DNA from 3 places in the Anoxybacillus sp. MB8 genome. Region 2 is predicted to be linked to each of the others. Evidence: riboswitches for the same ligand, from Rfam matches in the RefSeq annotation. Region 2 holds a riboswitch; each other region holds the start of a gene.
What was found. Region 2 has a riboswitch for S-adenosylmethionine ahead of EKC99_RS06900 (methionine ABC transporter ATP-binding protein). Riboswitches for the same ligand answer to the same signal wherever they lie in the genome.

Region 1: linked by a shared signal. The riboswitch ahead of mtnK (S-methyl-5-thioribose kinase) and the one ahead of EKC99_RS06900 (methionine ABC transporter ATP-binding protein) in region 2 are both predicted to bind S-adenosylmethionine.
Region 3: linked by a shared signal. The riboswitch ahead of EKC99_RS03360 (bifunctional homocysteine S-methyltransferase/methylenetetrahydrofolate reductase) and the one ahead of EKC99_RS06900 (methionine ABC transporter ATP-binding protein) in region 2 are both predicted to bind S-adenosylmethionine.

Annotation. Positions count from the first base shown of each region.
Region 1 is NZ_RXXX01000002.1:133,499-135,766, forward strand. Features, by position in the region: gene EKC99_RS01670 (carbon-nitrogen family hydrolase) at 1-778, shown strand, start outside; SAM riboswitch class I at 866-965, shown strand; gene mtnK (S-methyl-5-thioribose kinase) at 1,038-2,207, shown strand; gene mtnA (S-methyl-5-thioribose-1-phosphate isomerase) at 2,218-2,268, shown strand, end outside.
Region 2 is NZ_RXXX01000014.1:22,854-25,121, reverse strand. Features, by position in the region: gene EKC99_RS06905 (methionine ABC transporter permease) at 1-263, opposite strand, end outside; gene EKC99_RS06900 (methionine ABC transporter ATP-binding protein) at 253-1,281, opposite strand; SAM riboswitch class I at 1,356-1,461, opposite strand; gene EKC99_RS06895 (hypothetical protein) at 1,793-2,266, opposite strand.
Region 3 is NZ_RXXX01000005.1:52,495-54,762, reverse strand. Features, by position in the region: gene EKC99_RS03360 (bifunctional homocysteine S-methyltransferase/methylenetetrahydrofolate reductase) at 1-988, opposite strand, end outside; SAM riboswitch class I at 1,058-1,160, opposite strand; gene EKC99_RS03355 (YajQ family cyclic di-GMP-binding protein) at 1,251-1,742, opposite strand; gene EKC99_RS03350 (BMP family lipoprotein) at 1,910-2,268, shown strand, end outside.

The DNA.
Region 1 (2,268 bases), on a different contig from region 2:
ACAAATGGACATTGCGTTTGGAGCGCCTGAAAAAAATAAACAAACGATCGTGCGCTACATGGAACAAATGGCGCGTGACGTCGACGTCGTCGTATTGCCAGAACTATGGACGACAGGATACGATTTAACGAGATTAACAGACATCGCCGACGAAAACGGCGAAGATACAAAAACGTTTCTTTCCTCGCTTGCGCGCACGTACGATGTGCATATTGTCGGCGGATCGGTAGCGAAAAAAACAGACAAACAAATGACGAATACGATGTATGTCGTCGACCGAAACGGCCATGTCGTTAGCGAATATAGTAAACTTCATTTGTTCAAATTGATGGATGAACATATGTATTTACAAGCTGGGGAGACGTTACACGTTTTTCAACTCGCTCACACGACGTGCGCAGGCGTCATTTGTTATGACATTCGTTTTCCAGAATGGATTCGCACTCATGCGCTTCACGGAGCCGAAGTGCTATTTGTCGTCGCGGAGTGGCCGCTTGCTCGCCTTCATCATTGGCGTACGTTATTAATGGCGAGAGCGATTGAAAACCAATGTTACGTCGTCGCTTGCAACCGCGCAGGAAAAGACCCGAACAACACATTTGCTGGTCATTCGATGATCATCGATCCATGGGGAAACGTGCTCGCTGAAGGGGACGAACAAGAAACGGTCATTATGGCGAATATTGACATAAACGAAGTGCAACATGTGCGCGGACGCATCCCGATTTTTGCTGATCGTCGCCCAGACGTGTATAAAATTTTTGAAAAAAAGGATTGACAAACGAGCATGAACCGATGTATGATTCGAATCAAGCGAATTCACGAAACTTTTTCACTGTTAAAAACATTCAAATAACGATAAACACTCTTATCAAGAGCAGGTGGAGGGACGAGCCCGATGAAGCCCGGCAACCGGCGATGACGCACGGTGCTAATTCTTGCAGCAGTAGGCTGAGAGATAAGAGGTGCGAAGCAAACTTCAAACCTCTTTCGTTCAGCGAAAGAGGTTTTTTATTTATGTCAAGGGAGGAATTTGTATGTACGAACCGTTAACAGAACAAAAAGCGATCGCCCTTGCTGTTCGGTTGGGGCTTTTTGGAAAAGATGCGCTTCTTTCATGCAAAGAAATTGGCGATGGCAACTTAAATCTCGTGTTTCGTATCGTCAACGAGCGCACAAACGACAGCATCATCATCAAACAAGCGTTACCGTATGCGAAAGTCGTCGGCGAAAGCTGGCCGCTCACGTTAAAACGGGCGACGATTGAAAGCCAAGCGTTGCGCACTTTCGCAAGCTACGTCCCTCAATACGTTCCGAAAGTATACTATTCTGATGAGTCTTTAGCGATTACAGTGATGGAAGATTTATCGCATTTACAAATTGCTCGTCGTGGGTTCATCGAAGGAAAAACATTTCCGAACATTTCTGAACATATCGGCGAATTTATCGCGAAAACAGCGTTTTACACGTCCGATTTCGGCATGAACCAACAACAAAAAAAGAAGCTCGCACAGCAATTTACAAATCCTGAACTTTGTAAAATTACAGAAGATCTCGTATTGACCGACCCGTTTTTTGACCATGACACAAACAACTTTGAAGCCGAACTTCGCGCAGATGTCGAGCAGCTTTGGCAAGATGACGCATTAAAACGCGAAACCGCAAAATTGAAACGGCGCTTTTTAACGAAAGCGGACGTCTTGCTTCATGGCGATTTACATACAGGAAGCATTTTCGCAAGTGACGATGAAACGAAAGTGATCGACCCAGAATTTGCATTTTACGGTCCAATCGGCTTTGATCTCGGGCAATTTTTCGCTAATTTGCTGTTAAACGCCCTCGCTCGCGATGAACGTGACCGCAAACCGCTCTTTCATCATATCGAAAAAACGTGGGACGTGTTTGTTCGCACATTTTCTGAACTTTGGCGTGAAAGCAATGAACCGTACGCGACCGTTTCTGGCGTGCTTCATGACGTGCTTCGCGATGCCCTCACAGAAGCGATTGGATTTGCTGGCTGTGAAGTCATTCGCCGAACAATCGGTTTAGCGCATGTCGCAGACGTTGACGAATTGCCGCTTGAGCGCCGACTTGATGTGAAACGTCACGCGCTTCGCCTCGGACGCGAGCTGATCGTACAGCGTGAACAATTGCCGATTCATGCGATCAAACGACTTGTGCAACAAACGGTACATGTGAACAGCTAGGAGGAAGACAATGAAATCTGTACAATGGCACGATACACATATTACGATTTTAAACCAACAA
Region 2 (2,268 bases):
ACGACAAGTTTTGTAAACGGAATAAGCAAAATAATTAAAATAATAAACGGAATCGAGCGGAAAATGTTGACGAACGACGCAATGGCACCGTTAACGAGACGATTTTCCCATATGTTTCCCTTAGACGTTAAAAACAGCAATAAACCAAGTAAAATGCCAAGCACAAATGTTGCTATAACAGAGATAGCTGTCATATACAATGTTTCCATCGTCGCCGCCCATATTTTATCCCAAACGACGTTCGGGAATAGTTCATTCCACATTCGCCAACACCTCCGCTTCCACTTCTTGCTGGCGAATAAAAGCGAGCGCTCGCTCAACTTCTTCATTCGCACCGTCTAAATGAATGAACAACACTCCATATGAGCCATGATGCGTTTGTGAAATTTTGCCTTGTAAAATATTCACGTTTAAATCAAAATGGCGAATAAGTTGCGTGATGAGCGGTTGCTCAGCCGCTTCGCCGACGAATGTAAGTTGAACAACTTTGCCGTTTGGATATCGTTCAAGAAGATGCAACATCGCTTCTTTCGTTTCCTCCGGCTCCGTCACTTGTTGGACAAATCGTTTCGTAATCGGTTGCTGTGGCTTACGGAATACATGAAGCACTTCGCCCATTTCAACAATTTTTCCGTTTTCCATGACCGCTACGCGATCGCAAATTTTACGAATGACATGCATTTCGTGTGTAATTAACACGATCGTTAAATCGAGACGTTTATTAATATCGACGAGCAAATCTAAAATGGAGTCCGTCGTTTGTGGGTCAAGCGCTGACGTCGCTTCATCACATAGCAACACTTTCGGGTTGTTCGCTAACGCACGCGCAATGCCGACGCGCTGTTTTTGCCCTCCGCTCAATTGCGACGGGTATGCATTTTCTCTTCCTTGCAAGCCGACGAGTTGAATGAGCTCATCGACACGCTTCATCCGTTCCTCTTTCGGCACACCCGCAATTTCTAACGGGAAAGCAATATTTTCACACACCGTTCGCGACCAAAGTAAGTTGAAATGTTGGAAAATCATCCCGATTTGCTGACGAGCTTGTCGTAATTGTTTCCCACTAATTTTCCCCATATCTTTTCCATCGACAATGACTTCACCGCTTGTCGGCTTTTCTAGTCCATTTAACAATCGAATGAGCGAACTTTTTCCCGCTCCGCTATAACCGATGATGCCGAAAATTTCTCCTTCTGCAATATGCAAGTTTACATGATCGACCGCAGTCACATTTCCGCTTGCTGCTTTGTATACTTTCGTTACATTTGATAAAGTAATCACGTCGCTGTCACCTTCCTTCCATGAAAAAAGCCTTTCTGTTCAAGAGAACAGAAAGGCGTTATCGTCCATTCTGTCTCTTATCTCTCAAAGCAAACGCTTTGTGTGAATTGGCACCATTTCAGCAGCGCTGACGGTTGCCGGGTTTCATCGGGCACATCCCTCCACCTCTCTTGATAAGAGCGCTTTTAAACGCTTTATTCAGTTAACGTTTTAATGCATTCAAGGACATTTTTAAACTACGAAAGTGATTATATCATCGAAAGAAGGACGGTGTCAATAAAAATTTTTTCAACTATTTCCCGTCATGATTAAGTGAACTGAATATATATATCATTGAGGAATCGCTACTCCTAGGATGTCGGGCTACGAACAACCCTCTGCTTTTGTTATGTAAACAGTGTGAGAGGCTTACCCAAAACGCATTAGCGTTTTAGATCAGCCTCTTCAGTTCAAAAAATGAAGTTAAACTTTCCAATTGTAGGCATACATAGTTACATGACAAACGGATCCTTTAATTACATTCTTCTTTTGTAATTTTAATCGTTACGTACACTTTATGAAAGGAGTCATAGTAGTCAGCTTGTGCAACACTAGAGGTATACCATTTATCAACTAATTTTAAGTAAGAATCAGTGTTTTCTAAAGAATAAATCCCCGTAATAGTAGAAGTCTTAGTCGTTAGATTTCGATCGTACGTAACTGTCATCGTCACTGTACCATACATACTCTGAACCGTTTTTGTTTCTTTATTTCCTCGGACAATCGTATCAAGTGGAGCAATTTTTGATTTTGAATTGCTTAATTTTGCTATTGAACTCCCTACTGCAGGAGTAACTGTAATTGTTACATTCCCCTCTTTATATACTCGTTTCGGGAGCGTACTAGCTTCAGTAGTAATTAACGACCCAAAAAAACCATCTAATAACAGAGTAGCAGTTAGTGCTAGGGTAGCAACTAAAATAAGCCTTCTAAATTGCCTTTTCATTA
Region 3 (2,268 bases), on a different contig from region 2:
TTTTCGGTGGATCGAGCTCGACGATAATCGACCGTCGCGTGCGAGCGATGTCGGCAAGAGAAGGGGCTGTCGTTTGTTTTTCTTCTTGGACGACGATCGGATGGCGCTGTTTGACTTCTTTTTTATATACAGGCGTACGATCGGAAAGGGCGCGAGCAATGGCGGCAATATGTTTTGGCGTCGTACCGCAACAGCCGCCGATGAGCCGAACTCCTTGTTCACGAAAGGCGCGCGCCGTTTCTTCAAAATATTGTTCGCTCGTTTCGTAAATGAAGCGACCGTCGCGATATTGCGGCAAGCTCGCGTTCGGATATACCGATAAAAAAGCGCGTGTAGGAATCGGTACTTCTTCTAGTGAGCGCAACATATGATATGGGCCGAGATGGCAGTTTAAGCCGACGACATCGGCCCCAAGTCGTTCTAATTCGATCAGCGCTTCAGCAAGCGGCATCCCGTGTTGCAGGACGCCAATATCATGCAACGTGACGTGGGCGATGATCGGCAACGTCGTTTCTTTGCGAGCGATGGAAAGAACGGTTTGCAATTCTTCGAAATCGTAATATGTTTCAAGCAAAAGCCCATCGACACCTTCGTTTAACAACACATACAGCTGTTCACGAAATGTTCGTTTCACTTCTTCAAGCGAAATCGTGCTTTTGTTCGTGCTCCGTAGTCCTCCGATCGTACCGAGCACGTAGGCGCGCCCTTTTGCCGCTCGTTTCGCCAGTTCGACCGCCGCTTCGTTTATTTTTTTTACGTCATCTTGCAGCCCGTAACGTGCTAGTTTTACGTAGTTGGCGCCGTATGTGTTCGTTTGAATGACTTCTGCGCCTGATTCAATATACGCCTCATGAATATGGACAATTTCTTCAGGCTTTGTGACGTTTAATTCTTCAAAACAACGATCGATGCCGTGCGCATATAATAACGTTCCCATCGCTCCATCCGCGATGACGATGCGTTCTTTTAAATCATCTAACAATCCCACGTCCATTCCTCCGTTTCTTTGTTTAAAGTAAAAAAGTCCTCTCCATAAGAAGAAGACTTGACGCGCTCCTTCTTATCTTCCAAGCGAATCGCTTGTCTGGACTTAGCACCTTGACGATCGTCAGGTTGCTGAAGGTTCATCGGGCCAGTCCCTCCCCTTCTCTCGATAAGATGTTGTATGAAGTTACTCATAAATGTAACTGATTTTTTAGAAATATTCAACTATTTTATTTGAGAAAAGAAAAAGAAGGCCGAGTGCCTTCTTAACGGTAGTTGACGAATTGAACGTCAATCGGTAAATCTGCTTCGCGAATGGCGGCGATTACTTTTTGTAAATCGTCTTTACTTTTGCCGCTGACGCGAATTTGGTCTTCTTGAATTTGACTTTTTACTTTTAAACCTGTATTTTTAATGATTGTGTTAATTTTTTTCGCATTGTCTTTGTCGATGCCTTGGACGAGTTTCGCACGTTGGCGCACCGTTCCGCCAGATGCAGCCTCTACTTTTCCGTATTGAATGTTTTTTGTCGGCACGCCGCGTTTAATGAGTTTGCCGATAAGCACATCTTTCAGCTGTTCAAGTTTAAACTCATCGTCAGAAATGAGAATGAGCTCATCTTTTTCAAGTGAAATGTCGCTTTTGCTTCCTTTAAAGTCGTAGCGGTTTTGAATTTCTTTTAACGCGATGTTGATGGCGTTCGTCACTTCTGACAAATCGACTTTCGACACAATATCAAACGAACTTTCTTTTGACATATGAATCACCTCGGCATAAATTCGTTGTGCTTCCATTATAGTCGATTGTTGGCATACGAACAACTTTACAAAATCTTTATATATAAAAAGTAAACAAAATGTCGAAACATGTCGATATAATAAATGAAGCGGGATTTGATCGAAAAATAAGGAGATGAGGAAATTTGATGAAAAAAATGATTCCACTCATGATGGCATTCGTTTTATTGCTTGCCGCAGGGTGTTCGCAAACGAGTTCTTTTCAACCGAAAGAGCGAATAAAAGTAGGCATTATGTTGTCAGACGTCGGACTCGGTGATCAATCGTTTAGCGATTCGGCGTTTAAAGGATTAATGAAAGCGCGCGATGAGCTAGGCATCTTTTTTGACTATCGTGAGTTAAAAGAAACCGAGACGTATGAAAAAGGGTTAACAGAGCTCGTTGAAGCAGGGAACGATCTCGTCATCGGATTAGGTTTTATGGTGCAACAAGATTTAGAAAAAGTCGCCAAAAAATATCCGAAACAGCAATTCGTCTTAATTGATGC